Regions from separate parts of the Rossellomorea marisflavi genome, predicted to be linked through region 2. Evidence: riboswitches for the same ligand, from Rfam matches in the RefSeq annotation. Region 2 holds a riboswitch; the other holds the start of a gene.
The links. A riboswitch is a leader RNA that binds a small molecule or an ion and turns the genes downstream of it on or off. The one in region 2 is predicted to bind S-adenosylmethionine.
Positions count from the first base shown of each region.

Region 1: another riboswitch for S-adenosylmethionine. It lies ahead of K6T23_RS17350 (methionine ABC transporter ATP-binding protein); the one in region 2 lies ahead of fbpA (Fur-regulated basic protein FbpA).

Region 1 is NZ_CP081870.1:3,311,372-3,317,743, reverse strand. It holds gene K6T23_RS17360 (toprim domain-containing protein) at 3-362, shown strand; gene K6T23_RS17355 (thioredoxin family protein) at 365-676, shown strand; SAM riboswitch class I at 1,370-1,476, shown strand; gene K6T23_RS17350 (methionine ABC transporter ATP-binding protein) at 1,627-2,634, shown strand; gene K6T23_RS17345 (methionine ABC transporter permease) at 2,631-3,299, shown strand; gene K6T23_RS17340 (MetQ/NlpA family ABC transporter substrate-binding protein) at 3,315-4,142, shown strand; gene K6T23_RS17335 (carboxymuconolactone decarboxylase family protein) at 4,217-4,582, shown strand; gene K6T23_RS17330 (YuzK family famiily protein) at 4,824-5,000, shown strand; gene sufC (Fe-S cluster assembly ATPase SufC) at 5,307-6,092, shown strand; gene sufD (Fe-S cluster assembly protein SufD) at 6,110-6,372, shown strand, end outside.
Region 2 is NZ_CP081870.1:2,113,904-2,120,275, reverse strand. It holds gene K6T23_RS11105 (MFS transporter) at 1-236, shown strand, start outside; gene K6T23_RS11100 (amino acid permease) at 233-1,540, shown strand; gene hemG (protoporphyrinogen oxidase) at 1,526-2,914, opposite strand; SAM riboswitch class I at 3,069-3,173, shown strand; gene fbpA (Fur-regulated basic protein FbpA) at 3,253-3,453, shown strand; gene K6T23_RS11085 (hypothetical protein) at 3,537-3,998, opposite strand; gene K6T23_RS11080 (hypothetical protein) at 3,998-4,786, opposite strand; gene K6T23_RS11075 (lysophospholipid acyltransferase family protein) at 4,931-5,512, opposite strand; gene K6T23_RS11070 (hypothetical protein) at 5,666-5,914, shown strand; gene K6T23_RS11065 (DUF2512 family protein) at 5,952-6,372, opposite strand, start outside.

The sequences.
Region 1 (6,372 bases), 1.2 Mb from region 2:
TCATGGAAGTCGTGGATGAAAAAGTCCTGATCGTAGAAGGCACATCCGATAAACGAAAGGTCAAAGATATCATCAGTGAGCCCGTGGAAATCATTTGTACCAATGGTACGATCAGTCTGACTAAAATGGACGAACTGATTGATTCATTAATCGACAGGGACGTATACATCCTTGTGGATGCCGACGAAGCCGGTGAAAAACTCCGCAAGCAATTCAAGCGGGAGTTCCCGGAAGCAGGCCACCTGTATATCGACAGGATGTACAAGGAAGTGGCTGCTGCCCCGGAATATCACCTCGCTTCCGTTTTGATCGGAGCCAATATTGATGTCCACCAACAATATCTTGGAAAAAGGATGAATTAGATTTGAAAGAGTTGAACAGCCATGAAGCGCTGCAAACGATTCGAAAGAATGAAAGACTGCTTGCCCTCTATTTGTATACACCCATGTGTGGGACCTGTCAGGTTGCAGGGAGGATGATCGAGATCGTAGAAAATCTGCCCCAACCGTTTGTTTTTGCAAAGGCAAATCTTAATTACATGGCGGATTTCGCAACTGAGTATGCAATCGAGAGCGTTCCTTGCCTCCTCCTGTTCAAAGATGGAGTCGAGGTCGACCGGATCTATGCGTTCCAGTCTGTACCGTTTCTGTATGAAGCATTGAAAAAGGTAGCGTGAAGGGGCCAAAAAGGCCTTTTTTTATGCTCGAATAGCACAAGAAATAGATAGATTTTCACGAAAACCACTACGACTTTTCTACACACCGGGACATATTTCTCGGGAAATGAAACGAACCCGCCAATATATTGTCTATTGGGCCCTTCCTTCGACAGTCCGTCCACAATCTGTCGAGAAAGTACGGGAGGATAAACAATCCAGTAGTGGAATTAGTTAAGTATCCGAGATACTGGAGGGGTTGCATGAGAGAGTATTTAGAGAAAATAGTAGATCAATGCGAGACCAGGTATCACTTACAATTATTATTTCCAGACACACCGTTCGTCCTACACTTCCAAAGTGGCTCAAGCGGGTACAGTCTGTCTATATCAAATAAGGGATGTTCCGTACTTCCCAATCCCCATCCTGAGCCCCACCTGAGGATAACGGCTGGACATGAACGGCAGTTGCTTTCTTTATTTGCAGGGAATGAGCGATTGACTTCCCTTGTTGATAAAAAGGATGTCCTAGTCCGTGGGGGCTACCGGCATTTGTTGTTTGCTGAATCCGTGCTTTGGTTGACCCGTTTTCACATCGTTGAACCAGTGAGCGTATAATGTGCAAAAATGAATTGACACCATGTTTATTCGGTGATAGTATCACTTTAGTAACAAATTTCTGAGTATTTAGTATGAATAATTAAATAACGTTTATCTCTTATTAAGAGTGGTGGAGGGAAGTGCCCGATGAAACCCGGCAACCGTCAATGAAAATTGACACGGTGCCAATTCACTCGAAGCGAAGGCTTCGACAGATGAGAGAAAGTCTACTATTGAAATAGTATGCCTTTCTGCTTATCGCAGAAAGGCATTTTTATTTTCCAAATGACGTTCGATGATTTAACAGCAAACGTCATTTGGATATAATTCCTAGTAAACCGGTGGTTTTACTGATGGTGAGGTGGATGCAACATGATTACGATTTCTGATGTAAAAAAAATCTTTCAAACGAAAAACGGAACGGTTTCAGCCGTCGATGGGGTGGATATGACCATCAACGATGGAGAAATCTTCGGTGTGATCGGATACAGTGGAGCCGGAAAGAGCACGTTGATCCGGATGTTAAACGGGCTTGAGGTCCCTACTGATGGAGCCGTCGATGTGAACGGGCAGCTGATTTCAGAGGCAAAAGGGAGGGCCCTCAGGGAAGCAAGGCAGTCCATGGGGATGATCTTCCAGCACTTTAACCTCCTTTGGTCGAGGACGGTCCTGGAAAACATCCAGTTCCCCCTTGAAATTGCAGGTGTATCGAAAAAAGAGAGGATCAAAAAAGCAAATGAACTCCTTAACCTGGTCGGGCTTGAAGGCCGAGGCGATTCATATCCTTCGCAATTGAGTGGAGGTCAAAAGCAGCGGGTCGGCATTGCAAGGGCATTGGCGAATGATCCGAAAGTGCTGCTATGCGATGAGGCGACTTCCGCCCTTGATCCACAGACCACAGACAGCATCCTCGACCTCTTAGTGGATATCAATGATCGTCTTGGATTAACGATTGTGTTGATCACCCACGAGATGCATGTCATCCGCAAGATTTGTCACAGGGTAGCGGTCATGGATTCAGGTAAAGTCGTCGAAGAAGGGGACGTACTTGACGTGTTCCGGAACCCTAGGGAAGAAGTGACGAAGCGTTTTGTAAAAGAAGTTTCTCAGCAACAGGAATCGGATGATGTCTTGGAACATTGTCAGGATGGGAAGGTGCTGAAGCTTACTTTTGTAGGAGAAAGCACAGATCAGCCTCTCATCACAGCGCTGATCCGCCGGTTCGATATTGAAGTGAATATCCTTCAAGGGCAGATATCCCAAACACAAAAAGGGGCCTTCGGAACGTTGTTCATCCAGCTGACCGGAGATCCATTGATTGTGGATCAGGCCGTCGCTTTTGCTGAAAATCAAGTGAAGGTGGAGGTGATGGAGAGATGATTGAAAAAGTCTTTCCGAATGTCGATTGGGAGAAAATGTGGGAGGCAACACTTGAAACCTTATACATGACGGGGATGTCGGTCATTTTGACCTTTTTCCTCGGTCTTGCCCTTGGAATCCTCTTGTTCCTTACATCGAAGGGGAACATTTGGGAGAACAAGGCGGCTTATACGATTACCAATGCGGCAGTCAATATATTCAGGTCCATCCCTTTTATCATTCTGATTGTGTTACTGATTCCCTTTACGAAGGTATTGATCGGGACGATCCGGGGGGCCAACGCGGCCTTGCCAGCCCTGATCATCGGTGCAGCCCCGTTTTATGCCCGGATGGTGGAAATCGCCCTCCGCGAAGTCAATAAAGGGGTCATCGAAGCAGCGAAAGCCATGGGGTCCAAGACGAGTACCATCATCATGAAGGTCCTTCTCCCAGAATCCATGCCGGCTCTCATCTCGGGAATCACCGTGACGGCCATCGCATTGGTCGGTTATACCGCAATGGCAGGCGTCATCGGGGCTGGTGGTCTCGGGAATCTGGCATTCCTGGATGGATTCCAGCGCAGCAGAACCGATGTCACCTTGGCAGCGACAATCATGATCCTGGTTCTTGTATTCATCATTCAGCTTGTCGGTGATTATTTCACCAATAAAATAGATAAACGATAAAAGGAGAGAATTCAGATGAAAAAATGGTTAGTGGGAACGATTGCAGCAGCGAGTATCATAGGATTGGCAGCATGCGGAACCGGCGGGAGCAACGGTAGCTCAGGCGACTCAAAGGAACTTGTGGTCGGAGCATCCAATGTTCCTCACGCTGAAATCCTTGAGGAAGCAAAACCGATCCTTGAAAAAGAAGGGATCGATCTCAAGATCGAAACGTATCAGGATTATGTCCTGCCAAATAAGGATCTCGAGAGCGGAGATCTTGATGCGAACTACTTCCAACACATCCCTTATCTAGAAGGGCAAAAGAAGGAACATGGTTATGACTTCGTCAGTGCCGGAGGAATTCACATCGAACCGATGGCGGTATATTCCAAGAAGCACCAATCCCTTAAAGATATCCCGGAAGGCGGAACCATTCTATTCAGTAACTCCGTGGCAGAGCACGGAAGGATCCTGACTTTGCTTGAAGCAAACGGTCTGATCAAATTGAAGGATGGTATTGATAAAACCCAGGCGACATTGGATGATATCGCTGAAAACCCTAAAAAATTGAAATTCGACTACGAATACGAGCCGGCCCTTCTTACTCAGCTTTACAATAATGAAGAAGGCGATGCAGTCGTCATCAACTCCAACTATGCCATCGATAGCGGACTGGATCCGGTCAAGGATTCCATTGCCATTGAAGACAAGGAATCACCGTATGTGAACATCATCGCGGTCAAAAAAGGTGATGAAGACAAAAAAGAAATCAAGGAGCTTGTGAAGGTGCTTCAGTCTGATGAAATTCAGGACTTCATCAATAAAGAGTGGAAAGGTTCCGTGGTGCCGGTCAAAGAATAAATACCAAACATAATCTTTTTGCAATAAGCTCATACTATTTTCGATCACTCGAATTAGAATGGAGCTGAAAGTGAATGCAGGTAGAGCCTAGAAATACGACGGAAGCGGCCCTGCTCGATTATAAGACGGGGCTTGGGATCTTCACTGAAAAAATGCCGGAGCTGGCACAGCAATACAATGCCTTCACGGAGCATTGTTTCCGTGAAGGGGTATTATCAAAGAAAGAGAAGCAGCTGATCGCCCTTGGCATCAGTTTGTATTCTCAAGATGAGTACTGCATCATCTACCACACAAAGGGTTGTCTCGATCAAGGATGTACGGAAGAGGAAATCCTTGAAGCCGTGGGAGTGACTGCTGCATTCGGAGGCGGTGCAGCCATGAGCCAGGCGGTCACGCTTGTTCAGCAATCCATGCATGATCTGAATGAACTGAAGCATTAAATGAAAGGGGGGTCTTCGGACTCTCTTTTTTTGCATTTTAAAAGAGGATGAACTCCTTTCAGGAGGATACAGGCGGAAACGTGTAAGAAAGTCTGACAATTTAGCGCAGAACAGGAGTGAAGGATGATTTTCTGAAAAAATCACCCCACACACGTTTTGGCAAAAGAATGGCAGGGTAGTATCCTTAATGAGTAACACAAAAACCTGAAAGGAATGATTCACTATCGACTCTCTTGACAGTATGTCGTACACAAGCGAAATGGAAAAGGCCATGCATGGAGCCCACGGAGTAGGGTACGAGGTGTACAAACGAAAGCATGAAGTTCGGATGCAAGTAGAGAAGCAGAGAGAGAAGGATTATAGGGAAAGCCGCAGGATGATTGCTGCACTCGATCGAAAAGTGCATGCTAATATATAGAAGAATGACGGAGGAGCCGGTGATGGATGAATCACTGGTTTTTCTTATGTATAGAGGTTTAAATGGGCATCCATCCGTGATAAGGTAGGGGATGTGGGAACGTGATTCGCTCATGGGACGGATCATGTATGCAGAAGGGCGTTTGGGCCAACAATAGAAGGGTATTTTTTACCGTTTCCACGCCGTCCCCTTTTGTCTGAAAAAGTTGATTATAGCTTTTATTTGTTATAAGATTGTAATGATAATAAATTGAGAATGGATAAAGAATCCCTTTATTTCATTTATAAAGTCACGGAGGTAATATACATGGCAGGTTCTACTTTAACAATCAAAGATCTTCATGTGGAGATCGAAGGTAAAGAAATCCTCAAGGGTGTCAACCTTGAAATCAAAGGTGGAGAAATTCACGCGGTCATGGGACCGAATGGTACTGGTAAATCCACTCTTTCATCTGCAATCATGGGTCACCCGAAATACGAAGTGACAAAAGGAAGCATCACGTTCGACGGTGAAGATGTCCTTGAAATGGAAGTGGACGAACGCGCACGCGTAGGTCTTTTCCTCGCTATGCAATACCCAAGTGAAATCAGCGGTGTGACGAATGCCGACTTCCTTCGCTCTGCTATCAACAGCCGACGCGAAGAAGGGGAAGAAATCTCCCTTATGAAGTTCATCCGCAAGATGGATTCTGAAATGGAATACCTTGAAATGGATCCGGATATGGCACAGCGTTACCTGAACGAAGGATTCTCCGGTGGGGAGAAGAAGCGTAACGAAATCCTTCAGTTGATGATGCTTCAGCCTAAGATTGCCATCCTTGATGAGATCGATTCAGGACTTGATATCGATGCCCTCAAAGTCGTGTCAAAAGGAATCAACAAAATGCGCGGAGAAGACTTCGGCTGCTTGATCATCACTCACTATCAACGTCTGTTGAACTACATCACACCTGATTACGTTCACGTGATGATGCAAGGTCGTGTTGTGAAATCCGGCGGTAAAGAACTTGCTCAGCGCCTTGAAGCAGAAGGATATGACTGGATCAAAGAAGAACTGGGAATCAAAGACGAAACTGTCGGCCAAGAAGCGTAAGAGTTAGGGGGATGAATATGACTGTAGAAACGAAACTACCAGTAGATCAAGACTATGTCAGCTCCTACTCAAAACAACTCGGAGAACCAGAATGGATGACGGCCCTGCGTACAGACGCATTCGCCAAAGTCTCAGACCTGAACCTCCCTGTTGCGGATAAAACGAAGATCACCAACTGGAACTTCACACAATTCCAGAAGCATACAGTCGAAAGTGCTACGTTTTCATCCATGAGCGAGCTGCCCGAAGAAATAAAAGCATTAGTAGAATCTGAAAGTGA
Region 2 (6,372 bases):
TGATCACAGAAAACATTGAAAAAGAGGAACGCGGGACTATTTCTTCCCTCTACAGTTCTTCCCGTTTTATTGGGGTGGCAGCTGGTCCCCCCCTGGTTTCGCTGGTTATGAAAAATGGATTGAATGTGAGTTTTATCGGGGCGGGACTGTTTGCTGTGGTCATCATAGCATTGGTTATGTTTTGGATCCACACAAGTGAAAAGAAGAAACCGCAGCCGGCTGAAGGTTCATCATGAAGCATTCTTCAGCAGAACCTGCACTTTCGTGGTGGCACCTATCCTTGATCGGTGCTGGGGGTACGGTAGGGACCGGGTATTTCCTGGGTACAGGCATAGCCCTTAAATCGTCGGGGGGCTTCATCATCCCTGCTTTCCTAATCGCAGCATTTGCAACATGGATTGTGTACAAGCGACTTGCCACGATGACCATGGCCGATCCTTGTGAAGGATCTTTCTGTACCTACGCTGGAAAAGCATATGGAAGTTGGGCTGCCTTCCTGTGCGGCTGGATTTACTGGATTTCTACGATTTTGATCATGGGAGGGCAGTTGACCGCCCTTGGGATTTTGTCCAGGTACTGGTTCCCTTCCATTCCGCTATGGGTTTTCACCCTTATCTTTGCGGTGCTATCCATTTCAGTCGTATTACTCGGAGCAAGGGGATTTGATATAGCGGAAGACTTTTTTTCCATCATCAAGCTCTCAGCGCTTGTGATCTTCCTATTCATCGGTGCAGCGTTGTTATCAGGGACCGGAAACCACTTCCATTTGAATAGTTCAATGCATTTTGATGAAGGATTCAATCGGATGAGAACTTCTCTGATCTTTGCCTTCTACTCCTTCGCCGGCATCGAAGTCATCGGTCTGATGGCTTCTAGGCTCTCCAATACTAAAGATATACTTAAAAGTGGAAGGGTACTGATCATGTGCCTTGGCTCATTGTATGTATTGGCACTTTGGATCACAATGAATCTGCAGGCGCCCAAACACTTTTCCAGTGAGGAAAGCCCCTTCATATCTGTCCTGAATCAGGGGAATGTTCCGATTGTCGCATCATGTTTTAACGGCGTGATTCTGTTTGCCGGTTTATCCGCATTGGCTGCAGCGTTATTCAGCGTCACCCGACTCCTACGGTCTATGGCGGATGAAGGTGAAGCCCCTGCAATCTTCAAAAAAAGATGGAAAAGGGATATCCCTCTTCCATCGCTTTTACTAGCCATTGCCGGCATGGCGTGTGCCATCATCGCTTCTCAACTATTGCCGGGAATCATTTTTGAAGCATTCATCACGGCCGCCGGTATCCTGTTGCTTTGTAATTGGGCATTCATTCTGCTTTCTTCCTTCAAGCTTCTTGACAGGGACGTCATGAGGAACGGAGTGAGCCTCGTTGCACTGGGAATCTTGGTGTTGGCCATCAGCGGAACGTTCACATTGAAGGAGAGCAGATACGGATTCTATCTGAGCATGGTGCTACTAATGGTGATCGGCCTGGCCTCCCTGTTGTTCAGGAGCATGACCTCGCACCGCTCAACGAAGTCGTGAAGACAGCTGCTCTGCTGTCTTCTTTCCATTTTGAATGCAGGCACCAATGCCCACACCGTAATAGGAAGCACCCGCTAACATGACCCCGGGGAATTCAACAGCCAGGCTTGATTCCAATTGTCTTACTGATTGTGCATGTTCCAGGTTGTAATTGGGCATCAGGCCGGACCAGTCTGTTACTTCTTTTCGAATAGGCTGTACCCCTTTGAGTCCCATCGTCGCTTCTATATCCCTAAGAGCTGTGTGAAGCAACTCTTCCTGGGTGAGATGTTTAATTTCTGCCCAGTGGGGATTGGAATCCTTATAGAAAAGCCTGACGAGGAGCTGACTATCAACAGACGTGTGTTTCCATTTTCTGCTTGTCCACGTGCAGGCGTCGCTTTTCACTCCACCTTGTTCTTTTGCGACGATGAACCCTGTACCATCTGCAGGCAATACGGTATCAGGAAAGTCGAATCCAAGGTAAATGCTTTTTAACGATTTCGTTTTAAGAAGGGAAAAGCCTTCATTCAGTTCCGGGTGGTTGAGAACTCCCCTTGCACGATTGTGTGGAATGGCAAGGACGGTTGCATCCGCGGATATGGTTTCACCATTGGTGAGTTCCAATGAATACATACGACCCGATTTTTTCAGGCTCTCGAGGCCGATCCCCTTGTATTTTTCTGCGTTCGGCGTGCATTCATCCAGCCGATTGATGATGGCTGATAATCCGGTTTTAAACGAAACAAATTTCTTGTTGGATTTCCCCTGATGTTTTTCACGGTTGATCCATAGCCCCTTCATGATACTGCCATAAGCATTCTTATAATCTAATAAGTATGGCAGTGTGGAAGACATGCTCAGTGTATGCAAGTCCCCTGAATATACCCCTGATAGAACAGGTGCAATCTGGTTTTGTACGAGCTCTTTTCCTAAGAAAAACTCCAGGAAATCCCCTATGGAATCTTCCTTTGTGAACGTGTCATTCTCCGTTTCATAATCCAGTAGTGCAGCCCTTTTTCCCGCGTCGGAAATCAGCGTACTCTCCATCAGGGAAGTTCTCGTCATGGGAATTCCAAACACTGAATCTGTTGGAATCTTATGTAGTGTGTCCTGCGTGTAGATGAACGATGTACCCGTTTCGTTATATACAAGTTCATCCATGAGCCCTAATTCCCCGATAAGCTCGAGGACCCCCGGGTGTCTTGACACAATTGAATCGGCACCGACTTCCATGATGAAGGGATCCGAAGAGATCGACTGGATTTTACCTCCAAGCATATCTTCTCCCTCAATCAATATCAGTCTTACGTCCTCACCTTTCAAGTATTCCTGAAGGTAGTATAGTGTCGTAAGGCCGGTGATACCTCCACCCACAACTGCCACTGTCTTCATCTCGTTCACTCCAAACCGCTTTATTCATTCTATACATACGGTACCATGATTGACCGGGTTATACGAGTGATTCACTTCATTTTGTGTGTCTGAAATCGCACATTAAACCAAGTTGACAACTTGGTATACTTGGTTTATACTATATTTCATATAACGCTTATCAAGAGAGGCAGAGGGAATGGCCCTATGAAGCCTCAGCAACAGGTTCCAAATCGGGATACTGTGCTAATTCCACAAGCAGGTGCTTGAAAGATGAGTCGAAGAGTCCGGGCAATCCTTCTTCTTATCCTGAAGAGGGATTTTTATATCCTCTTCCCAACCATTCATGAGGAGTGAGTATGATGGAAACCACGCAAAGAAGGAATGAATTGATCAATAAGTTGATCGTGCACAAAGTGTACAAAAAAGGAGAAAGACAGCTGTTCGAATTGACCCTCGAAGAATTGGAAGAAGAGTTTAGAAGCGTAAAAAAAGAATGCCATCCACATACGGAGTCGGGCTCCATCCATTGGATCAATTGCAACAAAGTAACCGTTTAGACCGACGATGTCTTCCACATAAAGTAAGGTTGAACCATTCAATGATGAGGCATTGAATGGTTTTTTATCGTTTGGTCCGTCTTTCACTCTTTTCCGACCGCGGCAATCCCCAATGCATGATGTTCCCATAGCGTCCTGGTCACCCATTCTTCATCCTTTGACCTACAGTTAATAATGAGGATGATTTCAGATGGTTGATGATGATCTGCCAAAATCTGATTCCTCTCTTTGATCTTCACCAGGAACAAGTCGATGAGGAAACCAAGGACCAATCCGCTCCCTGCCCCGATCAACCCCCAATAGATCGGCCCCCATTCCAAAGTAAACCCACGACTTGTGGCAATAACCGAAAAGATCACGGCAAGGAACATGCCTTTATTGAGAAGGGAATGACCATCTGAATAATGAATGGAGTCAAAGAGCCTTGTTTCTCTCTGCCTGCTTTCAAGTGGAATGGCATATAGATCATCCACCCCCTTCTCTTCAAGCTTGACGATGGTCATTTCGATGTAGGAAGAATGATTGAACGATGCGATGATTTGCACTATCTAACCCTCCATCCTTTGCCAATCAACAAGGATCCTTTTTGGTAATACTCTTTTAAAAGGGCAGACTGTTCCCTGTCAAAAAGTTTATTATTCTCTACGACCCCCACATACGCGTCATAAATAGTGAAAAAGTAAAAGGATGGCATGTACAATAACCATTGTTTATCGAGTACGTTCACAGAGGTTTCCAATCTTCCTAAGATAAGATAATGAATCCCTTCCAATATATGGGAATTATAGACATAAATAACAGTGGTCACAAGCGTGAAAAGCCCCGATATGATCCGGTGATTATAAAAATGTCCAACACTCGGTACGGCCATGGACCAAAAAAAAGCTGAAACAGGGCATCTCTTATCAAGATAGTTGATTTCAAGCGGTCGAATCACGAGCCTCCTGTTGACGGTCGACTTGTTTCCTTTATGGCTTAAATAAACTTTATTCAGGTCGACGGCGGTTCTGTGGCTATCCCATATGGCAAACAAGTACACCGGAATGTATAAATGCATGAACTGGATATCGAGAACGCTTTTTGCTGCGTCGATATCACCCATGAACGTGTAAACCATGGCTGTATTCAAGTGAATGGTCTGGTTGATATAGATCTCCCATATCACCAGGGCGAAACCTCTGAGGTATTTTGAAAGCAGAAGATGACCGAATCCTGGAAAGGCCATGGACCAGAGCGCAACAATCATGGGGTTCCTCAAATGAATCTGAGTGGTACCGAATATGCTGACGTACGCAAGATTCCCTTGTTCACCTGCATTATTCAACCGCCTCATAAGATCCCCTCCCTGCTTCATTCTTTGGTTAGTTTCTGCCATGGAAAAGGATTCATACCTAATCAAATGAAAATATGGTATGAATCCTTTTCAAAATAAAAAGCTGTCCGTACAGATCTATTGTCAAATCTGTACGGACAGCTTTCAGCTTATTTTTTGAGCTTCTTTGATCAACTCATTGATTTTCCCTGATAACACCTTTGTCTCTGCTGTCATTTGTTCCTTGTCCTTTGCACGTACGGTGTATGGTTGGCCGATGACGATAACGGCTTTATGACGGTTGCGCAATAATTCTTTAAACGATGTCGGCCCGTGATAGGCTGCCGGTACAATGGGCATCCGGGAGAGGTTTGCTATCGTAATGGCTCCACGTTTCGCTTCGACATCCTCATCTGAACGGGTCCCTCCAGGGAAGACTCCTACGATTGCCCCTCCCCTAAGTAGTTTAACAGGCTTTTTGATACTTGAAGGAGAAGGGTTCTCACGGTTCACAGGAAAGGCGTGAATCTTATGTAAAATAAAGGCGGGGATTCTCCGGTCGAATAGTTCCTTCTTTGCCATAAAGTGTACGGGTCCGGGCATACTGAAGCCAAGGGCGACGACATCAAGCCATGTTTTGTGTGAACAGGTCACAATGTAGCCTCCATCTTTTGGAAGGAGATGGGCATTGCGGATTTCCACTTTTCCAAAAATCAATTTTGCCAGATTGGCGAGAAATGAGTACATGAGATCACCCCATCATCTAGTTTTAATACCTGGTACTAATTATAGTGGAAATCCTCGACTTTACAACTACTAATTATATTTTCCGCTTTTATGGGCAATGAAGGTGGTACAATAAAAAGGCTTATCAAATCATGTACTCAAGGAGGACGTGTAATGGATTCACAAGGGCAAGAAAAATTTTTATCTTTCATTTTACAACGCGTTCAAGATGGCAAGGAAGAAGAGGCAAAACTAATTCTAATGGAGAACTTCAAAAAGCAACAAGAAGGAACCTTCTCAGAAGAAGACGCACTCTCTTTCCTCCCCAGGATCACGCCATTATTAAAAGATGAAAAAACACATGAGGTACACGCTGTAGTAAAACAGTTCTCGAAGACATTCAATCAAGGCGACTCACGCTGAAACATGCAAAAGGACGGTATGGGGGCATACCGTCCTTTTACCTTTCGTCCCGATCGAGGTCAGGTTGAAACTCTTCTGATGCCTCAGTTTGATAATCCTGCCGGTAAACGGGTGCAGAGGAATCAGGCAAAAAAACATTTTTCCTAAGATGATGGTGAAAAAACCACTCAAATGAGCTTACAGCCACTGCTGCCACAAAAGACCTTACAAGAAAGGTCTGAGAACCAGCCACCATGGCCGAACTGAGAAAATAAACCACAATCGAGCTCAACCCGAAGTCTGCAAGCACCGCCCAACCGTTCGTGGTCCTTGGCAGGAGATACAAATCACCAAGTAAATAACCGATCAGAACGAGCACACCAGTCAACGCAATGATGGAACCCATCGATAGACCTGTGACCCCTGCCAAAACCGTGTAGAGAATCAGGAATGTGACGACCAGTTTTAATAGAAATGCT